Regions from separate parts of the Glutamicibacter sp. M10 genome, predicted to be linked through region 2. Evidence: predicted binding sites of a transcription regulator. Region 2 holds the regulator's gene; the other holds the start of a gene.
The links. Region 2 encodes LexA, which represses DNA repair genes until DNA is damaged. Its sites were predicted from a motif close to TCGAACANNTGTTCGA; they were not measured.
Positions count from the first base shown of each region.

Region 1: a site for LexA is predicted at 1,663-1,678, ahead of uvrA (excinuclease ABC subunit UvrA). Genes of this name have one in related genera too.

Region 1 is NZ_CP104918.1:2,054,608-2,070,941, reverse strand. It holds gene uvrA (excinuclease ABC subunit UvrA) at 1-1,637, opposite strand, end outside; gene N6V40_RS10125 (hypothetical protein) at 2,327-2,866, opposite strand; gene N6V40_RS10120 (PQQ-binding-like beta-propeller repeat protein) at 2,894-3,325, opposite strand; gene N6V40_RS10115 (GntR family transcriptional regulator) at 3,503-3,880, opposite strand; gene N6V40_RS10110 (MBL fold metallo-hydrolase) at 3,975-4,628, shown strand; gene N6V40_RS10105 (phosphatase PAP2 family protein) at 4,991-5,386, shown strand; gene N6V40_RS10100 (methyltransferase domain-containing protein) at 5,526-6,161, opposite strand; partial or broken gene N6V40_RS10095 (DEAD/DEAH box helicase) at 6,238-8,767, shown strand; gene N6V40_RS10090 (NUDIX domain-containing protein) at 8,774-9,178, shown strand; gene N6V40_RS10085 (hypothetical protein) at 9,215-9,409, shown strand; gene N6V40_RS10080 (metal-dependent hydrolase) at 9,406-10,182, opposite strand; gene N6V40_RS10075 (GNAT family N-acetyltransferase) at 10,221-10,706, shown strand; gene N6V40_RS10070 (alpha/beta fold hydrolase) at 10,709-11,995, shown strand; gene N6V40_RS10065 (MarR family winged helix-turn-helix transcriptional regulator) at 12,127-12,579, opposite strand; gene N6V40_RS10060 (TerC/Alx family metal homeostasis membrane protein) at 12,677-13,714, opposite strand; gene uvrB (excinuclease ABC subunit UvrB) at 13,958-16,045, opposite strand; gene N6V40_RS10050 (hypothetical protein) at 16,120-16,334, opposite strand, start outside.
Region 2 is NZ_CP104918.1:2,985,489-3,001,822, forward strand. It holds gene N6V40_RS14515 (histidinol-phosphate transaminase) at 1-892, opposite strand, end outside; gene N6V40_RS14520 (LysM peptidoglycan-binding domain-containing protein) at 974-1,327, opposite strand; gene lexA (transcriptional repressor LexA) at 1,585-2,304, shown strand; gene N6V40_RS14530 (glycoside hydrolase family 76 protein) at 2,367-3,422, opposite strand; gene N6V40_RS14535 (ATP-dependent DNA helicase) at 3,515-5,515, opposite strand; gene hflX (GTPase HflX) at 5,508-7,076, opposite strand; gene N6V40_RS14545 (class I SAM-dependent methyltransferase) at 7,497-8,102, shown strand; gene dapF (diaminopimelate epimerase) at 8,186-9,106, opposite strand; gene miaA (tRNA (adenosine(37)-N6)-dimethylallyltransferase MiaA) at 9,115-10,041, opposite strand; gene miaB (tRNA (N6-isopentenyl adenosine(37)-C2)-methylthiotransferase MiaB) at 10,046-11,575, opposite strand; gene N6V40_RS14565 (regulatory protein RecX) at 12,043-12,495, opposite strand; gene N6V40_RS14570 (hypothetical protein) at 12,480-12,812, opposite strand; gene recA (recombinase RecA) at 12,911-13,963, opposite strand; gene N6V40_RS14580 (DUF3046 domain-containing protein) at 14,204-14,428, opposite strand; gene N6V40_RS14585 (helix-turn-helix domain-containing protein) at 14,540-14,953, opposite strand; gene N6V40_RS14590 (CinA family protein) at 15,147-15,632, opposite strand; gene pgsA (CDP-diacylglycerol--glycerol-3-phosphate 3-phosphatidyltransferase) at 15,644-16,246, opposite strand; partial or broken gene N6V40_RS14600 (DNA translocase FtsK 4TM domain-containing protein) at 16,252-16,334, opposite strand, start outside.

The DNA of each region.
Region 1 (16,334 bases), 930 kb from region 2:
TCGATCAGGCGTCGGTTATCTCGCTGGTGCAAACCGATCGAAGGTTCATCGAGAACATACAGCACGCCCACCAGGCCTGAACCAATTTGGGTGGCAAGTCGAATACGCTGCGCTTCGCCGCCTGAAAGTGTTCCGGCGGCACGCTCTAGAGTCAGGTATTCCAGTCCAACGTCCAGCAAGAACTTCATGCGGGCGTCGATTTCCTTAACCACCTGAGCTGCAATCTTCGCTTCACGCGCTGAGAGCTCAATGTTAGATAGGAAGTTTGCTGCACTGCGCAGGTCCATGGCAGAAACCTCTGCAATGGAACGGCCGCCGACGAGCACCGAAAGGGAAGCTGGGTTCAGTCGCGCGCCACCACAAGTAGGGCATGGGATCTGACGCATGTACTGCTCGTAACGATCGCGAGCGTGATCCGACTCGGTTTCTTCATGCTTGCGATGCACGTAGGAGATGACGCCTTCAAAACCAGTGGAGTACTTGCGTTCGCGGCCAAAACGGTTCTTGTACTGAACAACAACTTTGTGGTCTTTACCGCTGAGAATCGCTTCGCGAGCCGTGGCTGGCAGGTCTTTCCACCGAGTGCTCATGCTGAAGCCAAGTTCTTGGCCGAGCCCCTCAATAAGACGGTTCCAGTACTCGGTGGTTGCCTTACCCAGTGACCACGGAGCGATAGCACCCTCAGCCAAGGTGACCTCCGGATCGGGAACGATCAGGTGTTCGTCAACTTCGAGCTTGGTACCGATACCAGAGCAGGCAGCACAAGCACCGAATGGGTTGTTGAAGGAGAAAGTGCGAGGCTCAATCTCATCAATGGCTAGCGGGTGCTCATTAGGGCACGCAAGATTTTCGGAGAACGAGCGGACACGTTTGGGATCATCGGCATCCAGGTCAACAAAGTCGGCCAATACTCGACCATCGGCGATGCCCAGAGCCGTCTCGATGGAATCCGTCAAACGCTGTCGGGCATCTTCCTTGATTGCTAGACGGTCAACCACTACCTCAATGGTGTGCTTAACCTGCTTGGCAAGCTTCGGAGGATCATTAAGTTGGATCGTTTCGCCGTCAACTCGGGCACGCGAGAAGCCCTTTGAGGAAAGCTCCGCAAAGAGGTCAACAAACTCACCCTTGCGTGAACGAACAACCGGAGCGAGGATCTGGAAACGAGTTTTTTCAGGTAGCTCTATCAACTGATCCACGATTTGCTGAGGAGTCTGCTTGGAGATCGGCTCATGACAAATCGGGCAATGTGGGTGACCAACACGGGCCCAGAGCAGGCGCATGTAGTCGTAGACCTCGGTAATCGTACCGACGGTTGAACGAGGGTTTTTGCTGGTCGACTTCTGATCGATCGACACCGCTGGAGAAAGGCCCTCAATGAAGTCCACGTCCGGCTTGTCTACCTGCCCGAGGAACATGCGGGCGTACGCAGAAAGTGACTCGACATAACGACGCTGACCTTCGGCAAAGATCGTGTCGAAAGCGAGCGAGGATTTGCCGGAACCGGAAAGCCCGGTGAAGACAATCATCGCGTCACGCGGTAGATCAATGTCTACGTTCTTAAGGTTGTGCTCACGCGCGCCCTTGACGATCAGGCGCGTAAGATCTGTTTTATTGCTGTCTGCAGTAGTAGCCACGAGCCCATACTAATCGAAAACTACTTCGAATAAGTGTACGAGTGGTTCTATCTCACAGAAATTTTTTCACAGGCTCACCAACGCATTCGGCGAGCGCCAATCTGCGCCTTACTGCCCGTCCGTAGCCGTCATTCGGTAAGCCATCATGCCTTCTAAGCCGTTGAGTACAACAACTTCTTTCTCGTCGTACCCTGCCCGTCGAAATTCTTGTACCGTCGTCATGCCCTTACTCGGTTTCCATGTCCCGCGCTTACACACTATTTCGGCCTCATCGAAGCTGGTGTCCCCCGATGCTTTGTGTTCCGTTGGTACTTCAGTACCTAAGGTCGCGGAGTAAATAAAGTATGGCTCGCGATCTTCCGAACAAATTGCGTTTTCTCCCACAACATCCGCCAATGGGACAACGGTGCCATCGGCGTTACTAACCGCTTTGTCGCCACCCCTGAGTGGAAGTATCGAGGTATTATCGTCGACGCGCGGTATTCCAGCCGTTTCTACCCTGGCATCGTAGTCGTAAGGATCGCTAAGTTTGTATTGCTACTTTTTTGCCGCCGGTCTTCACATCCAATGCAACCGCGCTCCACGCAGCATCGTCTATTTCCACCGAGTAGTAGTCATCTTTTCTCGCCGTCAGTGTTTGATTGCCCCGTCGTAGTAGCAAATAACGATTGTGTCGTCATTGGCTTCGTTTATTTGGGGCGAGTCGAATCCGCACCGTGGCGAGATACCCGCTTGGGACCACAAGGTTTTTCCGGTCTTCGCATCAAGCGCAACAAGTTTCGACAGATCGGCAAGCCGGTATTCAGCTCTCTTTTTATCGGTTTCAAAGAAATCGCCCTGGCTGTGTGAGCCAGAGCCGAGCAGAATTTCTTTGTTTTTTCTACGCTTGTCCAGTTCCAGCCGCCGGATGTTGAATACCCTTTAGCGAAGACTTCTTCGTAGGGCCGTTCCCACAACGTCTTGGTTCCTTTGGAGAAATTGCGCATCTGTTTGTCGTTCTTGTCCCAGTAGGAGAAGATGCCTTCGCCCAGATGGCGCCCACCTTGCTGGTACCCGAATTCGAGCTTGTTCTCAGGTACCGTGAACCATTGCTTGCTGGACCAATCAAATTTCATGTGCTGATGGTCAAGATACTGCTCATTACGCACCTTTGAACCTTCAGTGCAGAAAGTCTTGCCGCAGACATTTGGCCGGTTTCCCCAAAGTTCAAAATTGTTGTTGATCTTCACTGGTTTACCAGTGGCAACATCGACGATCTAGAGTGTCCCCACGGCGTCCGTTCTTGTTCCGGTATAGGCCACGTAGTTCTTGCCATCATGTTCTACGGTTTCGATACTTGGACTGATGCCCCGCGCATCGGCTGCACCGAGTGCCTCGTCCTTCCACACTTGCTTACCGTTTTTCAGATTCCGCGCGATCACTTCCAGCTGCGGGCCAACACGTCGATAGGCAATGGCCACATCGTCAATTACGGTTGGATCCGATACGAGAACTTCTTCGGTTTTCCACGCAAAGCTCGCGGGAACGGGAACTTGTTCCTCGGCTTTCTCGGCTTGCTCGGCAGGCGCGGGACTGGATTCAGTCTTGTTGGCAGTACAACCGGCCAAGGCACCGTTGAGGATCAGTGCGCTGATGGTAATTGCGGTGATGCTTTTCGAAGTTACGTGGCGATGTGCAGTCGAATTCATGGTGTTTTCCTGCCCCGGGAACATTGATTTAGTTCCAGAGTCTAAACCCAGATTTCAAAGGCCCAAGAGGGTTATCCACAAACTTTTAGAACCGTTCCTTGATACGGAACATCACAGCGCTATGGCGCCCAGTGGCGCACTACTAGGTAGCTCGCGCTACATCAAGCTCGTCATTTCTCAGCGTGGCAAAGAGCTAAAAGCGGCACGCAGGTATTTCACGGCGGTCGCTTCATCCACTGACCATAGCTGCGCAATCCGAGCCAGGTCTGCTGCGGCATCGCTGACTTCCTGCTCACCGCGATCGTCGGCCGCCTGTACCACGGTGCCGTGACGACCACGGGTGACGACGGCCCCCTGCAGTTCTAGCTCCTTGTATACCTTGGCTACTGTATTAACCGCCAGATTCAGCGTCCCGGACAACGCCCGAACTGAAGGCAGCTTTGTACCTGGTGCAAGCTTTCCCTTAGCAATGGCGGAGAGTATTTGTTCCCGGACCTGCTGGTACGGCGCCACGGTGGAGTTGGGGTCAATCTTGATGAATGCTAGTTCGCTCATGCTGTGCTCCATTCGTTGGAACTGTATCTTCTGTTGTCCCGAGCCTATCTTTAATGGTCGCGTTGACCATATATTCCGTCGTAGTGTGAGTGGTATGAACGAACTATTGCTAGATGACGTGACCATCCGCTGGACCTCCGTTTCCGACATGGAAAACAATGTTTACCTCATTACTCACCGAGGGACCGGCGAGCAGCTGCTTGTTGATGCTGCCGACGACGTCCCTGCAATTGCAGAACTCATTCAGGCCTCGCAAGGTGATGCGCAAGATCCCCAAATTGTTGGTATTGCCACCACACACCAGCATTGGGACCACATTCGTGCGTTGGCCGACATCGTCGAAAAATACCCTGTTACTACCTATGCCGGCGCCGAGGACATGACCGGCATCGCTGAAGAATCTGGTGTTCAAATCACCAACGGGTTGAACCATGGTGATCAGTTAAAGCTCGGCGACGTAATTATTGAAGCCATCCACCTGCGCGGACACACGCCAGGTTCCATTGGCTATGCGCTAGTTGATTCCTCCGGACAGCCGGTCGTACTCAGCGGTGACAGCCTCTTCCCCGGCGGCGTTGGCAACACGTGGAAAGACCCACAGCGCTTCCTCTCACTGATTACCGACGTCTCCGAACGAATCTTCGATCGCTTCCCAGACGAAACCAAAGTATTGCCCGGGCATGGAGACACAACGACCCTAGGTGAACAACGCCCGCATCTTGATCAGTGGCGCGAACGCGGCTGGTAAACAGTGTCGCCGGATGCCCCAAGGTTTACTTGTGGGCATCTCGCACTGGCAGTTCGGTGATAGCTCACTGAATTTGGCGCACAGCCCGGATCCGTATAATCGCCACTCGTGAGTCTTTCCCCCACCGCGAAATATAAGATCCGACCGACTCGACCAGCAATGGTAGTTGTCGCACTGGTCCTCATCGCCGCGCTATCTTTCCCGCTACGTGATGTCCTGTACTCGGGCATCAGTGGCGTCGTCGTTTCCTCATCTTTGCTGTCGGCTATCGTGATTTTTTGCTCCGACGCCCTGCTCAAGCTGTTAGTGCTAGGCGCCGTTGCGCTCACCATCACTTGCTGGTTTCGGGATCGTCCACTTTTTTGTCTCTAGCCTCCGGTGGCATTGGCGCTGGAATTGGCTATGTGCTCAGTGAACTCATCAAAGCAATTTTCCGCGAGAAACGACCGTGCAATTCTCTTGATGTGCTCACCGCGATGGCTTGCCCGGCCTCGGGAGACTGGTCTTGGCCGTCCAATCATTCTGTAGTCGCGGCCGCTATCGCCACGGTGTGCACTCTGGTGGTCCCGAAGCTGGCCAAATATGCGATCCCACTAGCTATAGTTATCGGTCTGTCTAGGGTCGGCGTCGGGGCACACTACTTCCACGATGTAGTTTCGGGGCTGGCGTTAGGCACCTTGAGCGTGATCATCGCAGTGAAAGTTCTGCCTGATTTGCTGCAGAAACTAGTGCCTGCCCGCTACTGGGTCAGTTTGTGACCGATCACGAATATTCGACGGAATGGGAAGTTCGTTAGCTTCGTACCGTCCGGGGTCTGCACCGATGGGTAGTGAATGCTGACTACCGCTCGATAGTCATCCTCAAATTCTAGATAGTCCTCTGCGTCCAATACCGCTTTCACCGGCAATAGTGCCGTACCGCGAACCCAATCCACAATGGGGTCATCGCCGGGCAACAATTGCTGGAATGTTGTCTCCCAGACATTTGCTTGGAATCCTTGCTGCAGCAATAGCCGCTGATACTCCTCTGGTTCTCCCACAACGTGGCCGTCGCGTAGTACTCCCCGAGCTTCTGAATCCACTTTGGACTTTCGGCCACTTCGCGCATCAGCGCATGAGAAGGTGAACGGAAGTTCCCTGGCATCTGGATCGCTACATAGGCTCCGGGTTTCATAGTGCCCAACCATGAGGACAGTAGCTCGCGGTGATTCGGAAGCCATTGCAACATCGCATTGGAGAACAACAGATCTAGGTTTTCGGCGGGTCGCCATGTGGTGGCATCAGCTAAGGCAAAATCTAGGTTCGGTTCATGTTCCGAAGACTTAGCCTTCGCGATCATTTCCGCAGAAGAGTCCAGACCGGTCACCTGAGCATCGGGCCATCGTTGCGCCAACAGCCGAGTCATATTCCCCGGTCCGCAGCCCAAATCGACAATATTTTTCGGCTCAATTTCGGTTAGCTGCCCGAGCAAGTCTTTATATGGACGTCCGCGGTAATCGGAGAATTCTGTGTACTTAGCTGGATCCCATTTCATGCCCTCAGCCTAATCCTTTGTTCTACGGGCTACTAGGCACCGAGACATGGCGTTGAACCGATAGGCTAGTAACATCATGTTGCTCACCGATTATTTGCCAGCAGACAGCAAAAACGTTTCCGACGACGAAATCTACGAGGCTTTCGGCCAATGGGTCACCACCCGTGGTATCAACCTCTACCCTGCCCAGGATGAAGCGTCGATGGCGCTGGCCGGCGGCAACAACGTCATCCTTGCCACCCCGACCGGCTCCGGCAAATCTTTGGTCGCCATCGCAGCGCATTTTTATGCCATGTCCCGCGATCAGATCAGCTTCTACACTGCGCCGATCAAGGCACTAGTCTCCGAGAAGTTTTTGACCTCTGCAAAATCTTTGGTGCAGAAAACGTCGGTATGGTCACCGGAGATTCCTCCGTCAACGCCGACGCTCCGATCATTTGCTGCACGGCCGAGATCTTAGCCAACATTGCCTTGCGCGAAGGTTCCCGCGCAGATGTCGGATGCGTGATCATGGACGAATTCCACTTCTACGCTGACCCACAGCGCGGCTGGGCCTGGCAAGTTCCCTGATCGAACTTCCACAGGCTCAGTTCCTGCTCATGAGCGCCACCTTGGGCGATGTGACCCGCTTTGAGAAAGAACTCGAGGAGCGCACCGGAACGCCGACCGTCACGGTCGCACACACCGAACGCCCGATCCCCTTGCACTTCTACTACTCGATGGAGCCTGTGCAGGAAGCCGTCGAGGAACTGATCAAGACCAAGCAGGTCCCGATCTACATCGTGCACTTCTCCCAACTCGACGCCATTGATCGCGCCACCGGGTTGATGAGCGTTAATGTAGCCACGCGTGAGGAGAAGGAAAAGATCTCCGAGATGATCGGTGGCTTCCGCTTCGCCGCTGGTTTTGGCAAGACGCTGAACCGTTTGGTCCGCCACGGCATCGGCATCCACCACGCCGGCATGCTCCCTAAGTACCGTCGCCTGGTGGAACAGCTCGCGCAGGCAGGTCTACTCAAGGTCATTTGCGGTACCGACACCTTGGGCGTGGGCATCAACGTGCCTATCCGCACGGTGGTCATCACCGCGCTGTCCAAATTCGACGGCACCCGTACACGCATCGTTAATGCCCGCGAGTTCCATCAGATTGCTGGTCGAGCCGGACGTGCTGGTTTTGATACCGCTGGTACCGTACTGGTTCAGGCCCCTGAGCATGCCATCGAAAATCACAAGGCCATGGAAAAGGCGCTGAAGAAGCACGGCGAAGGTTCCTCGAAGCTCAAACAGATCCCTAAGAAGAAGCCACCACAGAACTTTGTCACCTGGGGCGAAAAGACCTACGACAAGATTGTTGCTGCTGCCCCAGAAACGCTGAAGTCCTCGTTCCAGGTTTCGCACTCGATGCTGCTGAACCTTTTGGAACGTGAAGACAACGCCTTCGAGGCCGCGGTCCGTTTGCTCAGCGAAAACCATGAGACACCTGCCGCCCAGCGAAAGTTGAAACTGCGTGCACTGGGCATCTTACGTGAGCTGATCGCCACCGAAGTTGTTGTCCGCCGAGACGAACCAGATCAGTACGGTAACTACTACGAGTTGACCGTGCACCTGCAGCAGAACTTTGCGCTGAACCAACCGCTCTCGCCTTTTGCACTCGCTGCCTTGGATCTGTTGGATCCAGATTCTGCCAGTTACGCCCTCGACGTCGTCTCGGTGATCGAAGCGACACTCGAAAAGCCGCGCCAGATACTTTCCGGGCAGGAGAAAAAGGCTCGGGGCGAAGCCATTGCCGCGATGAAGGCCGAAGGCATGGACTACAACGACCGCATGAACGCGCTGGATGAGATTACTTATCCGATGCCTTTGGCGGAAAAGCTTGAGGCCGCGTTTGAACAATATCGTTCGGGTGCTCCGTGGCTGGCCGACTTTGAGGTGCAGCCCAAGTCGATCGTTCGTGACATGTACGAACGTGCCATGGGCTTCTCCGATTTTGTCCAGTACTACCAGCTGGCGCGCTCCGAGGGTGTGTTGTTGCGCTACCTCACCGATGCGTATAAGGCCCTGCGCCAAACAGTTCCCCAAGATTCACTGCGCGAAGACCTTGAAGATCTGATCGAGTGGCTCGGAGAGATGATCCGCCAGATTGACTCCTCGTTGCTTGACGAATGGGAAGAGTTGTCGCGTGGCGAGCTGAGCGAGGAAACCGAAACTGCCCCACCTCCAGCTCCGGAAAAGCTGACCAGCAATAAGCGTGCTTTCCGCGTGATGGTCCGCAACGAAATGTTCCGCAGGGTTAAGCTCTTCGCCGACGAGCAAGACCAAGCCCTCGGTGAGCTTGATGGCCACAACGGGTTTGATTCCGACGCTTGGGCCGATGCCTTGGACGGATACTTTGACGAGCACGAGGACATCGACGACGGTCCCACCGGTCGCAGCAGCGCCTTGTTCATCGTCAACGAGTTGCCCAATCGTGTCTGGGAAGTTCGTCAGATCTTTGCGGACCCAGCCGAACATCATGACTGGGGTATTAGCGCCACGATCTCCTTGGATGATTCCGATGAGGTCGGAGCGCCGGTCGTGACCGTAACCTCCGTTGGCCGGCTGGGCTAATCTCGGGTGAAAGCGATCGCTTACGCGTTGATGGTTCGTGATGACCAGGTCTTGCTGCAACTGCGACAAGGCACTGGTTTCATGGACGGATATTGGAGCGCAGCCGCCGCTGGGCATGTAGAACCGGGTGAATCTGCGGCAGCTGCAGCAGTTCGAGAGGCTAGTGAGGAACTCGGAGTGCTCATTGAGCCTACGGATCTGCGTCTGTTGACCGTTTCGGCGCGTCACCAGAACCATGACGGCTCGGCCAAGACTTACGAAGACCACTTTTTCGTCGCCCGAAATTGGTCGGGAACACCAGTGATCCGGGAACCGCAAAGGGCCGCAGAGCTGCGCTTTTGGGACAGGGAAGCTACCTTCAATGACAGTCCCGCACGAATTGATAGCACTGGGTCGGCTCGTAGGCAGTGAGTAGCCAAGTTAGTGACGTTGTCGTAGGGTATGGCCATGAATGGATTCAGACTCCGCGTCACGGGAGCATGCCTCGTGCTGCTAACCGTAGTTGGTCTACTCAGTGGCTGGTCGGCACTTTTCAGCCCTGACGCCTTGATGTCGACCACGGTGCAGATTGGCTCGTTGATCCTAGGAACCGCGCTTGTTTACTGCGGCGAGAACCTTGCACCGCTGGGTGAAGCTAGCTAGGCAACGATGAGCGCAATTCCAACATAGGTCGTCAGAAGCGTGGCCAGTAACCATTCCGCGGTCGATCCGGTCTCCGCCAGCACGGGGACTGCCAGTCGACCGTTGGACTTCCAGCAGCCGCCAATTACAGGAATTTTGCGGAACCATCGTGGGGACCCGATCTTGATCGGCCAGATCAAATTGCATCCGCCGACCGTGAGCATATCCCCCACAACATGGACAATGACGCCCACTGCCACGGCCAATAGGAACCACTGATTCGCTTCGGGCGCATTCACCCCAACAAAGGCACCCGTGGCCAGGGCGATGATCCAGCAGAGCATGGGCGGCATGAATTTAACCGACTTCACTGCGAAGGATATAAGCAGAATCGCGAATAATGCTGCTCCGGGATAGATAGTTCCGAGGGCCGCGGTGGCCACGTCCCAACCGTTGGCCAGCCATGCCAAGAAGATGAAAAACGCCATTCCAATAATCGAGTGGGTACCGTTTCGGTGGCCGCCGGAGGCTTCGCCGATAACCCGAGCAAAAATGGATGAAAACGGCGGAAGTGAGCGCGCGATCGTGGCGCCGTGATGATCAGCATCAGGTAGCAAGGCGGCTCCGGCACACACAATTGCTCCGGCGAGTGTCTCCCAACGGTCCATCTGGAATGTTCCCAGCCCGAGGTTTACAGTCCCAACGGTCACTGGAGTTGTAATTGCCAACCATGCGGCTGCGCCGCTCACCGCGTGGTGTCCACCCATCATGAGTTCAACCTTAGGACTGGTCACCGACGTTTTAGCTGTATGACAGCGGTAAGCTAGAACACATGAGTATTGTGCGCGAAGCAGTCATCAACGACTGCCCGATGATTCTGGAACTAATCAACGAACTTGCTGTGTATGAGAAGGAACCGGATGCGGTGCGCAACACCGTGAAGGATCTGGAAGAGCACTTGTTCGGCCCTAACCCACAGGCTTTCGCCCATGTGGCTCAGGATGATCAGGGTTCGGTCGTTGGCATTGCCATCTGGTACTTGACCTACTCCACCTGGGAAGGCCGACATGGGATCCACTTGGAAGATCTCTACGTTCGCTCCAGCCAGCGCGGGCTTGGCACCGGCACCGCGCTCTTACGTCAGCTCGCAGAAATTTGTGTTCAGCGAGGATACAAGCGTTTAGAGTGGGACGTCCTAGATTGGAATGAACCTGCGATCAAGTTTTACGACTCGATTGGCGCAGGTTCACAGAACGGTTGGACAACTCGACGGCTAGATGGCGCCGCACTTGAAGAACTCGGATCGCAAGGAGCATAAAAATGGCACATTACCGCGGCATGGACGTCACCGATCATCGCATCGATGTTCCGCTGGACTACTCGCGCCCAGAAGGTGAAAAGATCTCGGTTTTTGCCAGAGAAGTCAGCACCGACTCAACTAAGCCGTGGTTGCTGTTCTTACAGGGCGGCCCGGGTGGCAAGTCGCCACGGCCAGCTTCCCTTTCGGGTTGGCTCGCCGAAGCCACCAAGCACTTCCGAGTGCTCTTGCTCGATCAGCGTGGCACCGGGCTTTCCACGCCGGCCAACCGCAAGACCCTGGCACTGCGCGGAGACTCAGCAGCACAAGCACGGTACTTGGAGTATTTCCGCGCCGACTCCATTGTCAAAGATGCTGAAGCGCTTCGTGAGCATCTGGGCGTGGAAAAGTGGAGCACCTTTGGCCAGAGCTACGGCGGGTTCTGCACGCTGACCTATCTTTCGCTCTTCCCCGCGTCACTATCGCGTTGCCTTGTTACCGGCGGGCTAGCGTCGTTGGATCAGGATGCACGGACCGTGTACCGGGCAACCTATGCACGCATGGCCGAACGTAATCGTGAATTTTTCTCCTGGTATCCAGAAGACTTCGACAAGTTGCACCAGATTTACCAGCACGTGCGTGAAAACCATGACGAGTTTTTGCCCAACGGACAGCAAGTTACTGTGCCACTGGTGCAGATGTTGGGCATGTACCTGGGTGGAAATACCCGCGTGCACCTGCTTCACCATATCTTCGAAGAAGCCTTTAGCCCGACTCCTGGTGGCCTACGACTTTCCGATACGTTCCTTGACGCTTTATATGCGCAGTCATCGTTTGCGTCGAACCCGCTCTATGCGTTGATGCACGAGAGTATCTATGCCCAAGGCGAGGCGACGAACTTTGCCGCCGAAGACGTGCTCAGTGAATTTGAGGAGTTCACCGAGCACGCGAAAACTCCATTGTTGACCGGCGAGATGATCTTCCGTTGGCACTTTGCCCAAGATCCAGCACTGCGCCCGCTGGAAGATGTTGCGCGGATCTTGGCCGAACACGAGCATTTTGCGCCACTCTACGACCTGGATGTACTAGCCGAGAACACCGTCCCGGTGGCCGCTGCCGTGTACCACGACGACGTCTACGTCGACCGCGAGTTCTCCTTGCGTACGGCCTCGCAGGTTGCGGGTCTACAGACGTGGGTCACTGATGAGTACCACCACGATGGCATCGGCGATGACGGTCCAGCAATTTTCCGCCGCCTGTTGGCCATGACCAACGGTGAAGATCCTGAAGTGGCCGCAAAGGGCGATTGATTTCTAGAAACACACAGGCGCGCCGTTTCCAAACATGTTTGGAAACGGCGCGCCTCTTTGTTTAATACTGTGTGTTTAATGCATGTCTCGGGCCAGCACGATCACTAGGACGAGCGGCCAGAGAGCCTGATCTAGCTATCTAAACCTGCAGCAATCTGATTGTTCAGCTGCTGCAACAACGCTACAGAGCGGGCCAGAACTCGCTGGTCTTCTTCGCTAAAGCCTTCGATCCCACCCAAAAGAACGTTCATTGCGCGTTCACGATAGCCTTCGATTTCCCTGCGTCCAGCTTTGGTGAGGTTCACTAGGCTGGCCCTGCGATCCTTCGGATCATCTTGACGCTTGACCATACGATCCTTTTCAAGCCGTATGACCAGCCCGGTCATCGTTGGCTGGGCAACTCGTTGTTCAATGGCCAAGTCGCCCACTCGCTGAGCGCCCAATCGGTCCAAGGAAGAGAGCACCCGCCAAGCGGTCACAGAGCGGCCTTGGCCTGCGCTCTGACCCAGGAGGCGAGACATTGTTCCTGAAGCGTGCGCAACGTCAGCAGCTACAGATTTGGAATCAGTTGGTGCATCGCTCATGAAATTTACCTCCAAGATAAGTTCGCTAGCTTGCATCGAGCCAGAGAAAACCCGCCGATCAACCTTGGAAGGCGAACCGGCGGGCTCATTCTGCTTATTAGATGTCGTCGCGCAAAGCCCTGTCAGAGGACGACGTCATCAAGTCGCCTTCAGCAGCTTCGGCGGCATGTCGACCCCATGGAGTCCACAAGGACATTACGGTCGCAACGATAATCGCGCCTAGGATCACCAGCAAGGACAGACCGGTCGAGATATCCAACCATGGGTAATCCAGGTGCTTGCCACCGTTGATGAATGGCAGGTTGTTCTCGTGCAGAGCGTGGAAGACCAGCTTCACGCCGATGAACGCCAGGATGAAGCTCAGTGCGTGCTTCAGGAAGACCAAACGGTTCATCAATCCACCCAGCAGGAAGTACAGCTGGCGCAGACCCATCAGGGCGAAGATGTTCGCGGTGAACACGATAAACGCAGACTTTGTCAGACCGAAGATGGCAGGAATCGAGTCAAAGGCGAACAGCAAGTCGGTCATACCGATGGTCACGAAGACCAGCACCATCGGGGTGAACAGCTTCTTTCCGTCGATCACGGTGCGCAGTTTTGCGCCGTCGAACTCATTGGAAATCGGCATACGGCTGGTCAGCTTCTTAACTAGACCGCTCTCTTCGTCCTCATCTTCGTCCTTGAGCTGGTTCCATGCGGTCCACAGCAGGAAGGCACCGAAGATATAGAAGACCCACGACCACTGCTCAATAATGGCAGCACCGAGAACTATGAAGATTGCACGCAGGATCAGCGCGATAATAATGCCGAACATCAGCACTTCCTGCTGGTACTTACGAGGTACCGAGAAGCGCGCCATGATGATGATGAAGACGAACAAGTTGTCTACCGACAACGCATATTCGGTGATCCAGCCGGCGTAGAACTCCTGGCCGATCTGCGGTCCGGCTTGCCACCAGAGGATTCCGCCGAAGATCAAAGCTAAGGTGATGTAGATGCCGACAAAGATGCCAGCTTCCTTCATGGAGGGAATGTGAGGTCGCTTGGTGACGTACAGCAAGTCTGCGATTAGCACCGCACACAGCACGACCAGCGCGATGATCTCGAATTGAATGGTTAACCCATGAGTGCCCACAGACGAGCGACCTTTCGTTGGAGGGTATGGAAAATCGCCGCAAGTCTCTCCGCCGTCATCCAGGCAAACAAGTTAATTGAATGCTTGTCTATTGATCGGCTGCTGCGCCCGGCGAAGCATCATTGGTTCGCGTGTTGACGTTCACAGCATTGGGATACTCCCCTACGTCCAAAAAACCATTGTAGCGCACAGCATCTGCACAGACTTTTTGATCACACCAACCTGTCACAAACTGGTCGAGGATTAAGCGTGACCGGCGGCCTTCATCTGGCGCAGCTCCTTCTTCAATTCGGAGACCTCATCACGAATCCGCGCTGCCAGCTCAAACTGCAGCTCTGCGGCCGCAGCATGCATCTGTTCGGTCATATCGCCGATCTGAGTCAACAAATCTTCGGCCGGCGCAGCCGCCAACCCATCCTTACGCACACTCGCTGAGGCCTTGGACCGCTTAGCGTCCTTGGCCAACCGGTTATTGTTCAGTAGCTCCTGCGTGTCGGCGTCTTCACGAGCCAACTGATCGGTGATGTCGGCGATCTTCTTGCGCAGCGGCATCGGATCGATCCCGTGCTCCTTGTTATGCGCTTCCTGAATGGCCCGGCGACGATTGGTCTCGTCGATCGCTTTGTCCATGGCATCGGTAATCTTATCCGCGTACATGATCACCTGGCCGGAGACGTTACGTGCGGCGCGACCAATGGTCTGAATCAGCGAGGTCGCCGAACGCAAGAAGCCCTGCTTGTCAGCATCGAGGATTGCCACTAGGGAGACTTCAGGCAGGTCCAAACCCTCACGGAGCAGGTTAATTCCCACCAGCACGTCGAAGGCACCCATACGCAATTCACGCAACAGCTCCACACGACGAATGGTGTCCACATCCGAGTGCAGGTACTGCACTCGGACCTGGTGCTCGGTCAGGTAGTCGGTCAGGTCCTCGGACATGCGCTTGGTCAAGGTAGTGACCAAGACGCGCTCATCACGCTGAACGCGCAGACGGATTTCATCGAGTAGATCATCGATCTGTCCCTTGGTGGGCTTCACGATAATCTCCGGGTCGATCAGGCCGGTGGGGCGAATGATCTGTTCCACATAACCATCGGACTTGCCCAGCTCGTACTTACCCGGGGTCGCCGAAAGATAGACGGTCTGCCCGATGCGCTGCAAAAACTCATCCCACTTCAGCGGACGGTTATCCATCGCGCTGGGAAGGCGGAAACCGTGCTCAACCAGCGTGCGCTTACGTGACATATCGCCTTCATACATGGCGCCGATCTGCGGCACGGTCACGTGCGACTCGTCGATCACCAGCAAGAAGTCGTCTGGGAAATAGTCGATCAAACAGTGTGGAGCGCTGCCGGCTTCGCGGCCATCAATGTGCCGCGAGTAGTTTTCGATGCCGTTGCAGAAGCCCATCTGCTCCATCATTTCCAGGTCATAGGTGGTGCGCATGCGCAACCGCTGGGCTTCAACGAGCTTGTTCTGCGATTCCAGCTCTTTGAGCCGTCCGGCCAGCTCGTCTTCAATCCGCTTGATGGCTTTGCCCATGCGCTCGGCGCCAGCAACATAGTGGCTGGCCGGGAAGATGTACATCTCGGTTTCTTCACGAATCACTTCACCGGTGACCGGGTGCAGGGTGTAGATCGCTTCAACTTCGTCGCCGAAGAACTCGATGCGCACGGCCTGCTCTTCGTACATTGGAATAATCTCGACCGTATCGCCACGCACACGGAAGGTGCCACGGTGGAAGTCCATGTCGTTTCGGGTGTACTGCATGGCGACAAACTGGCGCAACATCGCATCGCGGTTCAGCTCTTCACCGGTTCGCACGGTGACCATTCCGGCCACGTACTCTTCTGGCGTGCCCAAGCCGTAGATGCACGAAACGGTGGCAACAACAATGGTGTCGCGCCGGGTCAGCAAGGAATTGGTGGCCGAGTGGCGTAAACGCTCAACTTCCTCGTTGACCGAGGAGTCCTTCTCGATAAAGGTATCGGTCTGCGGGACGTAGGCCTCGGGCTGGTAGTAGTCGTAGTAGGAAACGAAATACTCCACCGCGTTATTGGGCATCAGCTCGCGGAATTCGTTGGCCAGCTGAGCGGCCAGGGTCTTATTTTGCACCAGCACCAAGGTAGGGCGTTGTACCTGCTCCACCAGCCAGGCGGTGGTGGCAGATTTACCGGTACCCGTGGCGCCGAGCAGAACAATGTCCTTCTCGCCGTTGTTTAGCCGCTCGGTCAGCTGTTTGATGGCCTCCGGCTGGTCACCGGCTGGCTCATATTCGCTGATCACTTCGAAGGGAGCGACGACCCGCTTAATCGGCTGTGCAAGACTCATAGTTCCAGCATATCCACTTGCCCCCACCGTTTGAGCCTTGCCCTAGCCAGCTTTCAGCTTAAAGGGATAACTCACTACTTGCGCATACCGTAGCGGATGGCATTACGACGCACGGTGCGGCCGATGGCGTTGCTGAAAAAGCCACAGGTTAACACGGTCGCTGCAACAACGCCCAGCAGTGCTAGCCAGCCGGAAATGTAGACCACGGGCGAATATGGGCCTTGCTCCTGGCCGACAAACTCGGCACGACCGCCAAAGCCTAGCCACAGCACCAGAGCCACCGCGAAAC
Region 2 (16,334 bases):
TGAGACGATCAACAATTCGGTCACGCTGGGTTTTGATGTCCTCAACCTGAGCAAGCAACAATTCAATGTTTTTCAGGGCCGCGATGGCCGTTGCTTGGGTGACTGCCGAGAGGTGATAAGGCAATCGAACCAAACGAATCGCATCGGTTACTTCTGGCGCTGCCGCTAGGTAACCCACGCGGGCTCCAGCCAGACCGAAGGCCTTGGACATGGTCCGCGAAACGATCAGACGCTGTCGGCCTTCAAGCAAGGTGAGTGCTGATTTAGTACTTGCCAGGGAGAACTCGGCGTACGCTTCATCGACGATGACTACACCATTGTGTTCGCTCATTGCGTCGTACACTTCGGTGATGACATCAAGCCCGAGAGCGGTGCCGGTTGGGTTATTGGGGGAACAAAGGAAAACGATGTTCGGTTTGTTTTTGCGAACCTGTTCGGCGGCGGACTGCGCAGAGAGCGTGAAGTCTTCTGCCCGTTCTCCTGCGATGTACGCGGTGTCAGTACCGCTGGCCAGCAACGGGTACATGGAATAGGTTGGGCCAAAGCTCATTAGGCTTCGGTTCGGACCACCGAATGCTTGCAAAATTTGTTGCAGAATCTCGTTGGAACCGTTGGCGGCCCACATGTTCTCTGCAGTTAGTCCGTGGCCAAGATAGTCGGCCAGCAATTCACGAAGTTCGGTGAATTCGCGATCAGGGTATCGATTAAGAGTTGTCGCAGCTTTGGCGACTTCTTGTGCGATGGCTTCCACGACCGTAGTTGGCAATGGATGGGTGTTCTCGTTGACATTCAGCTGGATGGGCACGTCGATTTGTGGTGCGCCATATGGGGATAGCCCGCGGAGATTCTCACGCAAGGGCAGCTGACTCAAAAGTTCACTGCGGTCATTCACGCAACAAGTCTACGTGTGGACGGGCTTGGGCAGTGAATCCGCTACGAACCAAGGTAACAATCGCTTGACCACGTTTTACCTTTAGCCAGCAAGCACTGGAATCGACAGCGAGTCGCCGACATGAATCTGAGTGCCATCAAGCGAGTTCATTTCCGAGATGTGACTAACGGCTGAGGTGACGTCGTAACCTTCAGCGTATTCGCTGGCCAGACTCCAGAGCGTATCGCCAGGGATGACGGTTACGTCTACCGTTTCAACTCCCTCAGGTACTTCCGATGATGCGTGAGCATCCGACGCGAACATCGAGAAGAAGAAGGCCGCGGCGACAGTTAAGGCGAACACTGGAATCCCGATAAGGACGGCCCAGCCCCGGCGGTTGATGCGGATCTTCATTGGTGAACGGGTTTCGTTTGAGTCAAGTGCGACAGTTGCCATGACTATGTCTCCTCAGAAATAGTTGTGATGCGAAGTTGTGTTCGATGATTTAGATTCGAAGACTTGTTCGAATCTAGTACATCTGTTCTAACAGAGCTTTGTCGAACTTGTCCAGAAGTTTTCGAACAAATCTTTGAAAGAACGGAACTTATCTACTAAGATTTCGAAGTAGACGAGCAATGAAAACATCACACCATCTAGCTCCGACAGTTTGGACTCACGAACTTTCGACTGCTTGCTAGGGAAGGCAAACTCTCATGTCAGCTTCACAACGCACTCCGCGATCGAATGCCCGTTCGCTGACGATTCGCCAAAAGAAGATCCTGGAAACGATCCAACGGTCTATCGGAAAGAACGGCTATCCACCATCGATGCGTGAGATTGGTGACTCCGTTGGCCTCAAGAGCTTGTCTAGCGTCACTCATCAGTTGAGCCAACTCGAAAAGCTCGGATACATTCGGCGCGACCCTCGACGTCCCCGCGCAATGGAAATCCTTCTTCCGCTGCAGTTGGCTGACGATAAGGACGAGTCACAGACAACGGAAGTACCCGCTACTGCCGCTGCCGACGATGCCATGGTGATCGAGCTCAGTACTTCAGCCGACACCACCATGGTTCCTTTAGTTGGTCGAATTGCCGCAGGTGGTCCGATCCTTGCCGATCAGTCCGTGGAAGATGTTTTCTCGTTGCCACGCCAGCTAGTGGGTCATGGAGAACTGTTCATGCTCAAGGTTTCAGGCGACTCAATGGTCGACGCTGCGATTTGCGACGGTGACTGGGTAGTTGTTCGTCGTCAGCAGACTGCAGATAATGGCGACATTGTTGCCGCTTTACTGGACGAAGAAGCGACTGTAAAGACTTTCCGTCAGCGCGACGGTCACACTTGGCTGTTGCCGCAGAACTCCCGCTACGAGCCTATTCTTGGTGATGCGGCCACGATCATGGGCCGTGTTGTTTCGGTAATGCGTTCGCTCTAAATAGAGATCTGATCAATGTGGGGCAGATGCCATTGGCATCTGCCCCACATCGTCTAGCTAAATCAATTTCGACTGTCGGACTCACAAGCAGCAGCTGCACTGAATATCATCCAGCGCTGGACTGCAGCCGAGAGCCTGCGTGGTTCCTGATCTACCAAACTGTTGGCGGTCGCCACGACCATCGTGCGTGCTGTCGACCGCGTCCTGCCATCAAGGCGCACATCATTAGCGGCCAGGGCCAGATACCTGACCAAGATTCCAGCAAACAAGTTGCCGTCGCCACCGCCGTTCAGCGAAAGCGCACCGGTGCTGTCGGTCAAGTATTGTGCACTGGCGTGGATCAGCATTGTTGAGTGCTCTAAATCAGCATCTGATCCCAACTCCAGCAAAGCGCCTAGAACCGGCCCTTGGTTATAGGTATAGAGCGCGTCCTCGATCCTGTGCCCGTCCGGCACCAACCGCAGCCCGTCCAAGTACAGCCCGCTGTCAATGCTAAACAGTCTTGCCCGTAGCCAGCTAAGTAGCTTCCGTGATTGGTCGCGTTCACCATTCCGGGCAAAAAATAGAGCGGCTGGTGCGTTAGCCGGCGCGTTTTTGAAGTCCTTCTTCCGGGACCAATACATTCCACCATCTAGGACATCGTCAATGGCTCCGTTGAGCTGTTTTCTCAAAGTGGTGACAGCCTGTTTGGCATTAGCTGAGCTGTGACCATCAAGGCGACGTGAGAATGAAAGTAATCTTTGGCTCGCCAAAGCTAGCCAAGCCATGTCATCAAAAAAGTAGTTTGGGAAGACACCGAAGTTCCGCAGCCGGATCCCCCGCAATAGCTCGACGGCTCGCTGAAGTTCCCGGTGCGCTGCATCTAAGTCATTGTCAGCCAGGTAGGCATAGCCGTCGTCGATGATGGCATCTAGGTAATGAGCCTGCCACCAGTAATTCCACTCGCGTAGCGGATGCGAAATCCCGTTGAGGTCACTGAGCATGCTGCCGTCACGAAGCTGGTGCGCCTTGCTGTACGGCAGCCCAATCCACGTTCCGGGCAGTCCAAGAAGACGTTGCCCAAAACGTGAGTGGGTGTCTTGCGCGGCGGTGCGGGCAAGTGTCTTCCAAGACTCCATAGTGCCTTCCGGAGATAAAGATTCCTCTACTTGGCACAGACATTAGCATCTGGCGTAAGTGAATCTAGATGGCGCACCGTAGGTGCTTACGCCTACTTCTCTTCTTCGGGTTTGAGCCGCTCTAGGACACCGGTAATAACCTTCTTATCCACGGTGGGCCACATCGGTGGCAGCGTGGCCTTCAAGAAGCTGCCATAGCGTGCAGTGGCCATGCGTGAATCCAAAACCGCCACAACTCCGCGGTCATTGATAGAGCGAATGAGTCGTCCTGCACCCTGCGCCAACCGGATGGCAGCATGAGTCGCTGAGACCTGCATAAAGCCATTGCCGCCGTGTTTAGCAACATCCTCGGTGCGGGCTTTAGAAATCGGGTCATCCGGACGCGGGAAGGGAATCTTGTCGATGATCACGAGTCGGCAGGAATCTCCGGGTACGTCGACACCTTGCCACAGGGTCATCGTGCCAAAGAGACAGGTGTCGCGTTCAGCTGCAAACTGTTCAACCAAGGATTTCATGCTTGCTTCGCCCTGGCACAGAATCTCCACGTCCAATCGTTCCCGAAGGATGCTGGCAGCTTCCTCTGCTGAGCGTTTGGAAGTGAATAGCGCCAGTGCGCCACCGCCCGAGGCCTTGATCAGGTCCTCGATTTCGTCCAAGGTCTCCGCGGCTAGCTGCCGGCCCGGCTTGGGTAGGTGCTTGGCAACGTAGAGAATGCCCTGCTTTGGGTAGTCAAATGGACTACCTACGTCAACGCCGGTCCAGGTCGGAGCTCCTGCACCCATCAATCCCAAGGAACCCGCTACCGCATCAAACTGCGAACCGATAGCCAGTGTTGCGCTGGTCAGCACTACAGTGCGGCCGTCGAATAGCCCCTCTCGGAGCTTTCCCGCCACCGACAATGGTGCCACGTTGAGTGTTGCCGGTTGCGAATCGTCAGCTTCAACATATCCGCGGCCTTCCACAAATTCGCGTGGTCGAGTTGTGTAGAGGACTTCTCGGCGTTCTTCGGATTCAAGCATACGGATGGCATCATCCATCACTGCCTGCATCTGGGATCGAGCGGTCTGCCGTCCGCCATCTGCTGGTGCATTGGCTTCCGGTTTGGACAATGCAAGAATGAGCCGGGCCTGCTCCACAATGTCGTTGAGGGCAATGCCCATATCCTCACGCAGACCCTGTTCTAGCAGGCCGGTAGGAATTCCGGTCAAAGACTTTTCAAGCCGGTTGGAAGCCTTGACCATCTCATCTACGTTGACTCCGCAATGGCGTTTAGCACCGCCTGCGGCTGTCATTACGGTACGCGCCGACAATGCTCCAGAGACCGAGCTTGTCACTCGGTCTTGAAGCTCGTGGGCCTCGTCAATGATTGCTACTTCAAAGTCTGGAAGTACCGACAGGCCTTCGAAAGCTGAGACGGCTAGCAAGGCGTGGTTGGTAATCACGACGTCTGCTTCAGATGCCCGCGCGCGAGCCATCTCGGAGAAGCATTCGTCTGCCATGGGGCACTTTTGAGATCCCAGGCATTCCATTGCTGAAACTGAAACCTGTTTCCATGCCTTGTCGCTGACGCCAGGAACCAGTTCGTCACGGTCACCGGTATCGGTACGATCAGCCCATTCACGAAGCTTTAAGACTTCGCTGGCTAGCGGTGAGTAGGTCGTGCCCGCAGGGACGGCCGGCTCATCCATAGTGAACAGCGTGCCTTCATCATCTGGGTATCCGCCGCCGAGTTTATATTGGCACAGATAATTTGAGCGCCCCTTGAGCAGGGCGACATCCATGGGACGCGAGAGCTTGCCCTTGAGAGATTCGAGTAACCGTGGCACGTCACGACCGACAATCTGCGCCTGCAGTGCCAGCGTAGCGGTGGAGACAATCACTGGCTTAGCGCTAGTTTGCGCGTGAGCCAGCGCCGGAATCAGGTAGCCCATGGACTTACCCGTTCCGGTGCCGGCCTGCACCAGCAAGTGTTCTTCATCTTCCAAGGCGGTCACCACATGCTTGACCATTTCCTGTTGGCCCGTGCGCATGGCACCACCCATGGAAGTGACCGCGGCCTCGAGAAGTTCCAGGGCCTGCTCTTGCTTATCCATGAATGTTGAAGTTCTCCAACTCTGCAGCCAAGGAATCACGTACCTTGACGATCATCCGAGTGCCATCATCTAAATATTCACTTTCCAGAATTTCAGATTCACTCTGGTGTAGCTTCGCGATCAAATCCCCACGGTTGTAAGGAATAAGAACTTCAAGCTGAATTCCGGGTCGTGGAATCAAGGCGCTGATCTTTTCAAGCAGCTCTTCAATTCCTTCACCCGTGTGCGCCGAAACCACCGACGTGTTCGATTCACGGTTACGGATACGTTCAATGACAAATGGGTCAGCAACATCGGCTTTGTTCAGCACAATAACTTCAGGGATGTTCAGTGCGTCAACTTCGCCGAGCACCGTGCGTACCGCTTGAATCTGTCCTTCGGGATCCGGATGCGCAGCGTCAACCACGTGCAAGATCAGATCCGAATCCGCGATTTCTTCCAAGGTTGAGCGGAAGGCTTCCACCAGCTGTGTTGGAAGGTTCGACACAAAACCGACCGTGTCGGCCAGGGTGTAGGTCAGACCGTCTTCCGTGGAGGACTGACGCACGGTTGGATCCAAGGTGGCGAACAGTGCGTTCTCCACCAAAACCCCAGCGTTAGTCAGGCGATTAAGCAACGAGGACTTCCCGGCGTTGGTGTATCCAGCGATAGCTACAGCCGGAACTTCGTTGCGTTTTCGGTTGGCGCGCTTGGCCTCACGAGCCGGCTTCATCGCCTTGATTTCACGGCGAAGCTTGGCCATGCGGTCGCGAATACGGCGGCGATCCATTTCAATCTTGGTTTCACCAGGTCCACGCGAACCGATACCGCCACCGGCAGCACCAACACGGCCACCAGCCTGACGAGACATCGACTCACCCCAACCGCGAAGGCGTGGCAGAAGATATTCAAGCTGAGCAAGCTCGACCTGAGCTTTACCCTCACGGGATGCCGCATGCTGTGCAAAGATATCGAGAATCAAGCTGGTGCGGTCAATAACCTTGACCTTGACGATATCCTCCAGCGCACGGCGCTGGGAAGGTGCCAGTTCGGCGTCAACAACAACGGTATCGGCGCCGGTTGAGGCAACGATTCCGCGCAGTTCTTCAGCCTTGCCTGATCCAAGGAAGGTCGAAGGGTCTGGCTTGCTGCGTCGCTGAACGACGCCGTCAAGAACCTCAGAGCCAGCGGTCTCAGCCAGTGCAGCTAGTTCACGCAGGGAGTTTTCGGCATCAGTAACTGTGCCTTCGTTCCAAATGCCGGCAAGGACTACGCGTTCTAGGCGCAGCTGGCGATACTCAACCTCGGTAACGTCTTCCAGCTCGGTAGACAGGCCGGCAACACGACGCAGAGCGCGTCGCTCAGCTAGATCGTCTTGGTCTCCGTCGAACTGGGACAGGCCAGAAGAGAAACGGTTCAGCGCTGTAGCTTGGCCGGAGAAGATTGAAGAATCTTCCTCGCCGAAGTGCTGGATTTGTGGACTCTGGGCTTCATCAGCTTCGAGGATCCGGTCGATAGCGGCCTGGATCTGGGCATCATCCATTGATGCCGAATCGTGCTCGTGTGACTCGGAGTTAGTCATGGTCTCCTTAGAAGTACTTCGCTTTCCAGAATAGTGCCGAGGACCCCCACTTCGCGACGTGGCGCGTTGGGAGTCAGTCGTTTCATCACTCATTCGTAATCCTTTGCAAAGGCAATCAAATCTGCAGTTAGTCAGGTGAATGCTGGGTTACCGAGGCGCAAAGTCGATTGGCAAGGAGTGTGATGCACAACTTACGGAAAACAAAAAGACTTCGCCGTCTACTGATTCGCTGTTCGGGCACGCCAAATCGGCACGCCTGCTTCAGGGAAATCACGAGGTAACCACAGCGGTTACGTCTTAGACGAATACGAAAGTCATACGGAAAACTCTATCAGTGAAAATTCTGCTTGCCTATATCGCTTTGATCACGTTGAATGCGCTGGTCTTTGGCCCGACGACGCACAACGATAAACTTTGGTCATGACCTCGGATCATTACTTCACCGCCAGCCCGGCTTCGGCAGACGAACGTCGCACCATTGAGGTTGAGCTTAATGGCTCGACTCGCAAGGTTCAGACGGCTTCTGGGATCTTCTCACCCACCGGGCTAGACAAGGGCACTGCTGTTCTCTTGCAATACGTCCCGACCCCGCGCGGACGCGTATTGGACATTGGCTGCGGTTGGGGACCGATTACCTTGACTGCGGCGGAGCAGTCTCCCGAATCCGAAGTTTATGGCTTAGATGTTAATGAACGTTCCATCGAACTGACGCGACTGAATGCGCAGAGTTTGGGGCTGAAAAATGTCATTGTCGGTACCCCCGATTCCGTTGACCCTCAGCTTCAGTTCGATACGATCTGGTCCAATCCCCCAATTCGCATCGGCAAGGAAGCACTACACGAGCTGTTGCTGCTGTGGCTTCCGCGCTTGGCACCGGGCGGAGATGCCTGGCTGGTAGTCCAAAAGAACCTGGGCAGTGATTCCTTGCAAAAGTGGCTTGTTGAGCAATTGCCAGCACAATGGTCGGTGACTCGCGAAGCGACGTCCAAAGCGTTCCGTGTACTGAAGGTTTCACGTCCGGCCTAAGCTGAACAGAAAAACTGCAGGACCTAGTTGAAACTAGGTCCTGCAGTTTTTTGCTTTGCTCAAAGACCTTTAGGCAGCGCCGATTACCCCGCGGCCCACAAGCTCAGCCGGGCCAGAAAGAATCGTGTCTTCTCCCCGGCCGCATTTTCACGGAACTCTACGCCGACTACGCCTCCGGGAACTGCCACCGCCCATTGGTTGATCAATGCTGTGCCGCGAGCCCAGTAGCGGACGGCAGCTGCTGCCGCACACGCGCCAGTGCCACATGACAGCGTCTCTCCGACTCCACGTTCATGTACTCGCATGCGCACTTGAGCTACACCGTCTTCTTCGATCAACGGATCACTAGGCACCACAAATTCAACGTTGGTGCCGTTAGGTGGTGTTGGAGCCACATCTGGGGCCTGGAATAGATCAAGGCTTTCAAGCATGTCGAGGTCAGGTAATGCCACCACGGTGTGCGGGTTACCCATAGTGATGCTCAAAGCTGGAAGGGCCTGCTCCCAGCCGCGAGGCTTAACCATGGAATCGACGGACTCTGCCGTAGCTTTCTCTTCATGGATCAATCCCCATGGTCCAAGATTCACTGCATAACCATCGACAATCCGGGTAATGGTTTTGATCCCTGCGCGACTACCGATCTGGATGCTCTGACCTACCTGCAGATCGACTAATCCCTCTGCAATAAGAAAGTGAGCAAAAGCGCGTACACCGTTGCCGCACATTTCAGCAATCGAGCCATCGCCATTGCGGTAGTCCATGAACCAATAAGCGTCTGGATTCTCCACGGCCTGTGTCTGGTATCCAGAGACCTGAGCGGTGGGAACTGCACGGATCAATCCGTCACCACCAATGCCAAAGCGCCGATGGCACAGCGCTGCTACTTGCTGTTCGCTCAGGTCTAGCTGGCCTTCTGGGTCCGAGATCAAAACAAAGTCGTTTCCCGTGGCGTGACCTTTAGCGAAAGGTTGCCCAGCTAATTGTTCTAGTTCGGTGGTGTACATCGATACTCCTAGCGTGTTGGTGCTTCGCTGGCCGAGCCAACGAGGGAAAGTGCTTTACCAATCAGGTCCGGTTCAGTGGGATTCAGCCAGCTCACCCGCGGGTCAGCGTTGAACCAGGTGATCTGACGACGGGCAAATTTACGGGTGGCGATAACAGTCTGGTTGATTGCCTCAGCCCTACTGATTTCTCCATCGAGATAATCGGTGTACTGCTGATAACCGATGGCGCGTGAAGCAGTTTTTCCCTCACGTAGCCCGTGTTCGAGCAGTCCTGCAACTTCTTCGGCTAGTCCCATCGCATCCATTTTGTGTACGCGTGATTCCAATGCTTCATGCAACGCCGAGCGATCGTAATTTAGTCCGATCTGAATGGCGGGAGCAAAATACTCGCGCTGTGGCATGTATGAGCTGAAGGGTCGGCCCGAGATTTCAAAAACTTCTAATGCCCTGACAGCTCGACGCACATCAAGATTTCGCGCAGCTGAAATGGGATCAACATCAGCTAGTCTACGGCGCAAGTCTCCGTCGCCCATAGCTTGAACTTCTGCGTCCAAGCGCTGACGAACATCAGGATCGGTGGGCGGAAAATCGATCACGTCCAAGGCAGCACGCACGTAGAGGCCCGAACCGCCCACCATAACCGGGACTTTTTCGCGTGCCCGGATATTCGCAAAATGCTCTCGTGCTTGGGCTTGGAAGGTAGCCACGGAAGCTTCCTGAGTAATGGACAAGGTATCCATCAAGTGGTGCGCAACTCCGCCACGTTCGGACACAGGAAGTTTTGCTGTTCCAATATCCATGCCGCGGTAAAACTGAAGCGCATCGGAGTTGACAATTTCCCCGTCCAGTTCCTGGGCGAGGGCGATGGCTAGATCGGATTTTCCGGTGCCGGTGGGACCGACTACTGCGATGACTGGTAATTGAGAATTTCTCATTCGGCTAGCTGCGCACCTTCAAAGTTGGCATACCCAAATTTGCACGGCCAGCAGTAGAGCTAGTTCCTATACTCGGTACACCGCAGCTTTCTGCCTGCGCCCGATCCCACGCATCTCCGGCGCGCGAACGACGTAGTTCAAACTGTTCCAGGCTCGGATCTGAGACTAAGTGGAAGGCAGCTACTTCGGTAATTGGTAAGGTCACTAAATCTCCGGGTCGAGGGGTTGGTGCACCGGCCGGCACTGAGAAGTGAACAAGACGCTGGTCCTGTGCCCGACCGGCCATGCGGTGCGTTTCTTCAGACTTTCGTCCGGATTGTTCGGTAACCATAACCTCAACAGTACGGCCAAGTTGCTTGGCGTTCTCCTCTTTGGAGATCCGATCTTGCAAAGCGGTGAGACGTTCGTAGCGTTCTTGGACCACTGCTTTGGGCAGCTGATCTTCCAAAGTTGCTGCCGGTGTCCCGGGCCGCTTGGAATATTGGAAGGTGAAGGCGGAGGCGAATCGCGACGCTTCCACAACATCCATGGTCGCTTGGAAATCTTCTTCGGTTTCTCCGGGGAATCCAACAATGATGTCGGTAGTTATCGCTGCATTCGGAATTTGTTCGCGGACTTTGTCCAAGATGCCCAAGAATTTTTTGGAGCGATAGGAACGGCGCATATCCTTGAGCACCTTGTCTGAACCGGACTGCAGTGGCATGTGCAACTGTGGCATGACATTGGGAGTCTGGGACATCGCCTCGATGACGTCATCAGTGAACGCAGCAGGGTGTGGACTGGTGAACCGGACGCGTTCCAGTCCCTGGATCTCTCCGCAGGCACGCAATAATTTGCCGAAAGCTAGACGGTCACCAAATTCGACTCCGTACGAGTTTACGTTCTGACCTAAAAGAGTGACCTCAATGGCACCATCATCAACGAGTGCTTGAATCTCCGCCAGAATTTCTCCTGGTCGCCGGTCTCGTTCCTTACCGCGCAGGGAAGGAACAATGCAGAATGTGCAGGTGTTATTGCAGCCCACCGAAATGGAGACCCACCCGGCGTAAACCGACTCACGTCGCGTAGGCAAAGTGGATGGAAAGACATCCAACGATTCAAGGATCTCCAGCTCCGCCTTTTTGTTGTGCTCTGAACGAGCCAGCAACGTGGGTAGAGAACCAATATTGTGGGTGCCAAAAACGACATCTACCCAAGGTGCCTTTTTGAGGATCGAGTCTCGATCCTTCTGGGCAAGGCAGCCGCCCACAGCGATCTGCATGGTTGGACGTTCTGCTTTGATGTTTTTGAGAATACCGAGGTTTCCGTAAAGCTTATTGTCCGCATTCTCGCGAACTGCGCAGGTGTTAAAGACGACGACATCGGCGACTTCATCTTCGCGCTCTTCTGGTTTGCGGTTCAGTCCCGCGTTTTCTAACAGACCTGAAAGACGCTCAGAGTCATGGACATTCATTTGGCAGCCAAAGGTACGCACTTCATAGGTTCGCGTCGCTTCTTCAGCGGTCGAGTTGCTATTGGTTTGTTGCTCAGTCACCCGTTAAGATTACCGAAACTTCGGTGGTACAGAAATATAGGTAACCCTAGGGTGAACCCCGGCTCCCCCACCTACGGCGGTGATCTTGTCGGGCCGTCGCCTGCGTTGATCTTCCAGATAAGATAAATCAGAGTAGTCGGGTACAAGATCATCTAAGACGAGGAAACTTGGGCATGCGTAGCTCCCGAAAGCGGTCAACAAGTTCCACTCCACCGCGGCCAAATCTCTCGCGGGGCATGAAAAAATTTCATTGGTGGATGGCTTCGCTAACGGCTCTACTCGTGCTGGTCGTACCGATTACGATCGGTGTCATCCCGCCGATCGATTACAAAACAGATAAATTGCTCTTTAATATTGGGCTGATCTCGGTGCTTGTTGGCGTGTGCGTCATAAGCATCTGGGTCTTCCAGAGCGTGGATGATTGGATCTTCCGGTTGAGCAGGCATTCCAAACGGCGAGAGTGACCGCTAGATCTCAGATCCGAAGCGCTCTTCCCATTCTTCGCGAGCAACTTTAAAGGCCATACCGCCGTTGTAACCTTTACGCCCGAGCATTCCTACCAACCGGCGCAGCGACCTATCTCGATCTACCCCCATCGATTCTGGGCGTAGTTTGGCACGGACAAGTTCACGAGCTCGCTGTTCCTCAGCCTCGTCGTCAATTTGTTCGAGCGCCTCGGCCGCAAGTTCATCGTCCACGCCTTTAGAACGTAGCTCGTGTTTGATGGCTCCGCGGGCAAGTCCGCGTGAACGGGCACGAGTGACTACCCAGGACTTGGCGAATCGTTGGTCATCAACCAAATTGATCTCTGCATAGCGCTCGATGACTTCATCAGCGATCTCTTCTGGGCATTCCTTGTCCAGCAGTTTATCTTTGAGCTGCTTGGCAGTCTTGTCACCAGCCGTTAGTTGGCGAAGCAAGATACCGCGAGCTTTTTCTCGCCACTGATCATCGCTAAGCTCTTCGGGTTCTCCCGATTCACGAGCTGCCTTACGCGCTGCACGCGTCTCGCGTCGTTCTTTTTTGAAGGTATTGCTGGCGCAGGTGTTACCGGTGCCGCAACGATGCGTTGCATGGCTTCGCGAATTTCGTCGATGCTCTCAGGTTTTTTGTCATCCTCCTGAGGCAAAGGCGCAATAATGACAGGCTTTTGCTCTGTGCTAGCTCGCGGCTCATTGGCTTTGGCAGCAAGCTTCGATTGGATTTCTTCCGGATCAGGCTTGGCCCAGTCTGGCATGTCCTCAAAGTCACCCTGAAACTCTTTGGAAACGGACGTAGCGTCCGACCCGGATTTGTATCCGGGTCGGACGCTACGTCGTTGGAAGCTTGAGCTCACTACTTGTCGCCCTCGACAACTCGCAGTTCTGTCTCGTCTTCTTCAGCTTCGTCCTTAGGTATGACGCCAAGCTTCTGCAAGATCTGACGTTCTAGTTCATCAGACAGATCTGGGTTATCGCGCAGGAAGCGACGAGCGTTTTCCTTACCCTGTCCCAGCTGGTCTCCGTCATAGGTGAACCAAGCACCGGACTTCTTGACCAGGTTGTGCTCTACACCCATGTCGATGAGGGAGCCTTCACGCGAGATTCCGTGACCGTAAAGGATATCGAATTCTGCTTGCTTGAAAGGAGGAGCCATCTTGTTTTTGACAACCTTGCAACGAGTGCGGTTACCAACTGGGTTGGTGCCCTCTTTCAAGGTTTCAATTCGACGGATATCAATACGAACCGAAGCGTAGAACTTCAGTGCCTTACCGCCGGTGGTGGTTTCTGGGCTGCCGAAGAAGACACCGATCTTTTCACGCAACTGGTTGATGAAGACTGCAGTGGTCTTCGAGTGCGAGAGGCGGCCGGTGATCTTACGCAGTGCCTGCGACATCAGACGAGCCTGAAGGCCAACGTGGCTGTCGCCCATTTCGCCTTCAATTTCTGCACGGGGAACCAAGGCGGCAACGGAGTCAATGACGATGATGTCTAGTGCGCCTGAGCCCACGAGCATATCCATGATTTCCAATGCTTGCTCACCGGTATCTGGCTGAGAAACAAGCAGGGCGTCGGTGTCCACACCGAGCTTCTTGGCGTATTCAGGATCCAAAGCGTGCTCAGCATCGATGAATGCTGCAACGCCGCCGGCCCGCTGCGCACTGGCTACAGCATGCAAGGCAACGGTGGTCTTACCCGAGGATTCTGGACCATAGATCTCCACCACGCGACCGCGTGGCAGGCCGCCAATTCCCAGAGCGACGTCCAATGCGACCGAACCGGTAGGAATTACTTCAATTGGTGCACGGGTTTCATCGCCCAAACGCATGACCGAGCCCTTGCCATAGGCCTTGTCGATTTGTCCGAGGACAGCTTCTAGAGCCTTTTCTCGATCATTATTTGCTGCCATGGTTCACCTTTGCTCGTGCAAGCCTCTAGCGACCTGCTCATGATTTATGTCCTGCTGTAGACAGTATGCTCGTCCACCGACACTTTGGACTCGGATAGCCCTCAAGTGTGGACAATCTCAGTGCGTAAGTTTTTGTTGCAGTTTCCTGCGTTGCTTCTAGGATAAGCATATCCGAACAGATGTTCGAAATTCAACACAGGGTTTTCGAAGGATCGAAAATAGAATTTTCGAATTTTCCTCCTAGGACTCCTTGGGTTCGATGTCGATACCAAGCCAGCGTTCCGCCGGAACGTCCTGGGCCAGACACAATGCTTCCCAGACCTGCTTAGGCTTGATCCCTTTGTCTATTGCCTCAGACGCCGTCAGGCTGTCCAACTCGGTCAGTGCCATGGAGTCGGCCAATACATGCGAGTACCGCTGGCCGAACTCGGCTTCCATATTGCGCCAGAAATCGCTGATTTTCACCTAGTTATTCTCCCATGACATAGGCAAGGAGCCCACGCAATACACGTGGACTCCTTGCGTGGCTCCGGTAACCCGATTACTGAGCTGCGGCAACCAAAAGACTTGTTGAATTTAGACCGAAGCCAATGGCTTGCCGGTGCTCTTGTCGGCGAATTCGTTCGCCATGTCCATTGGCACGGTATCTGGGATAGCAATACCCTCGGCTAGGGCTACGCGTTCAGAAACTTCGCGCAACATCAGGGACAGTGGAATTTCTAGTGCCACGCAGATCGAGGAAAGCAGCTCAGAAGAGGCTTCCTTCTGACCGCGCTCAACTTCGGAAAGATATCCGAGGGATACGCGGGCGCTATGCGAAACCTCGCGAAGCGTACGACCCTGGCGTTGACGGACGTCACGCAGAACATCGCCGATTTCATGACGGAGTACTACCATTTTGTGCTCCTCCTTCTCGGGCTGGACCGTATGGGCTTCTCCCATATCGCGCCAACGGACAACACCATTGACAGTAAAGGGTTGCTTGACCATAAATTTAGCCTTTGCTCCTAGGTCCATCTCGAAGATCTGTTCAATACGGGGCCAACCTTGCGACCCTGTAATTCGTACAACGGTGGGTCATACGATTTTGTTCCCTAAACTCAGCCTAATCGGAAAAATGCGACGCGTGCCACATAAAAGGCGATTTTTGCTAAATATCTCGGGAGAAATAGTATTGCGTGTCTTACTGTGAAGAAGCTTTATCTAACATGGCAGCCATCTGGTGGATGGCCGCTTGAGTGCTTTGCTCTCGAATCTGCGAGCGATCCCCCACAAAGTGGTGCTCCTTAGTCCCGGACTCAGCACCCCATGCCCATCCGATAAAGACCGTGCCTACCGGCTTCCCATCGTGAGCCTCTGGCCCGGCGACGCCCGTGGCCGAGATAGCCAGCTGCGCACCGCATGCGCGCAACGCACCCACGGCCATTTGGCGTGCAACTTCAGGATCCACTGAGCCGTTGCTCTGCAGCAAGGATGCATCCACGTTCAGTAGCTCGCGCTTGACGTCCGAGGAATAGCTAACAACTCCCCCACGCAAGACTGCGGAAGCTCCGGGCACTTCGGCCAAGCGCGCCGCGATCATCCCCGCGGTCAACGACTCCGCAGTGGCCAGCTGTACGCCTTGTTCGATCGCGGCAGCAATCACCGCGGGTGCCTGTGCCTTGAGCATGATCCGGCGCCTTACTTCTGCTTCTTAGCGGCAGCAACAAGCTGCCCGGCCTTGATGATGTACTCGACGCCAGTCACCACGGTGACCGCCAGGGTCAGTAGCATCAGGTACCAAGCCACGGTGTGCAACCAGGCAATCTCTTGAGTCCACGGCAACAGGTACAGTCCGATAACCACGGACTGCAATACGGTCTTGATCTTGCCGCCCATATTGGCCGCGATCACCCCGTAACGGATCACCACAACGCGCAGTAGGGTGATGCCCCACTCACGAACCAGGATCGCGATGGTGACCCACCAAGGCAGCTCCGCCAAGATCGAGAAGCTAACCAACGCTGCACCGGTCAGTAGCTTGTCCGCGATCGGATCAGCGATCTTGCCGAAGTTGGTTATCAACCCACGACTACGGGCCAGATCCCCGTCGAGCTTGTCGGTGTACATAGCCAGCACAAACAGCACCAGAGCAACCCAGCGCCACAGGCCTTGCTCGGAGTCATCGGCCAGCAGTGCCCACACAAAGAAGGGCACCATGATAATGCGGATGGTGGTGAGCACGTTGGCGATGTTCAGCGTCGGTACCGGTGGCTGGGCGCCTGGGCCAGCTTGCTCGCTCATGGGTATTAGTTTCTTCCTGTCAGGTCCCAGGCGTCTTCGCCAGGTTCGTCGGAGCCGTCAAAGTAGTCCACGGCTTGCTCTCGATCAT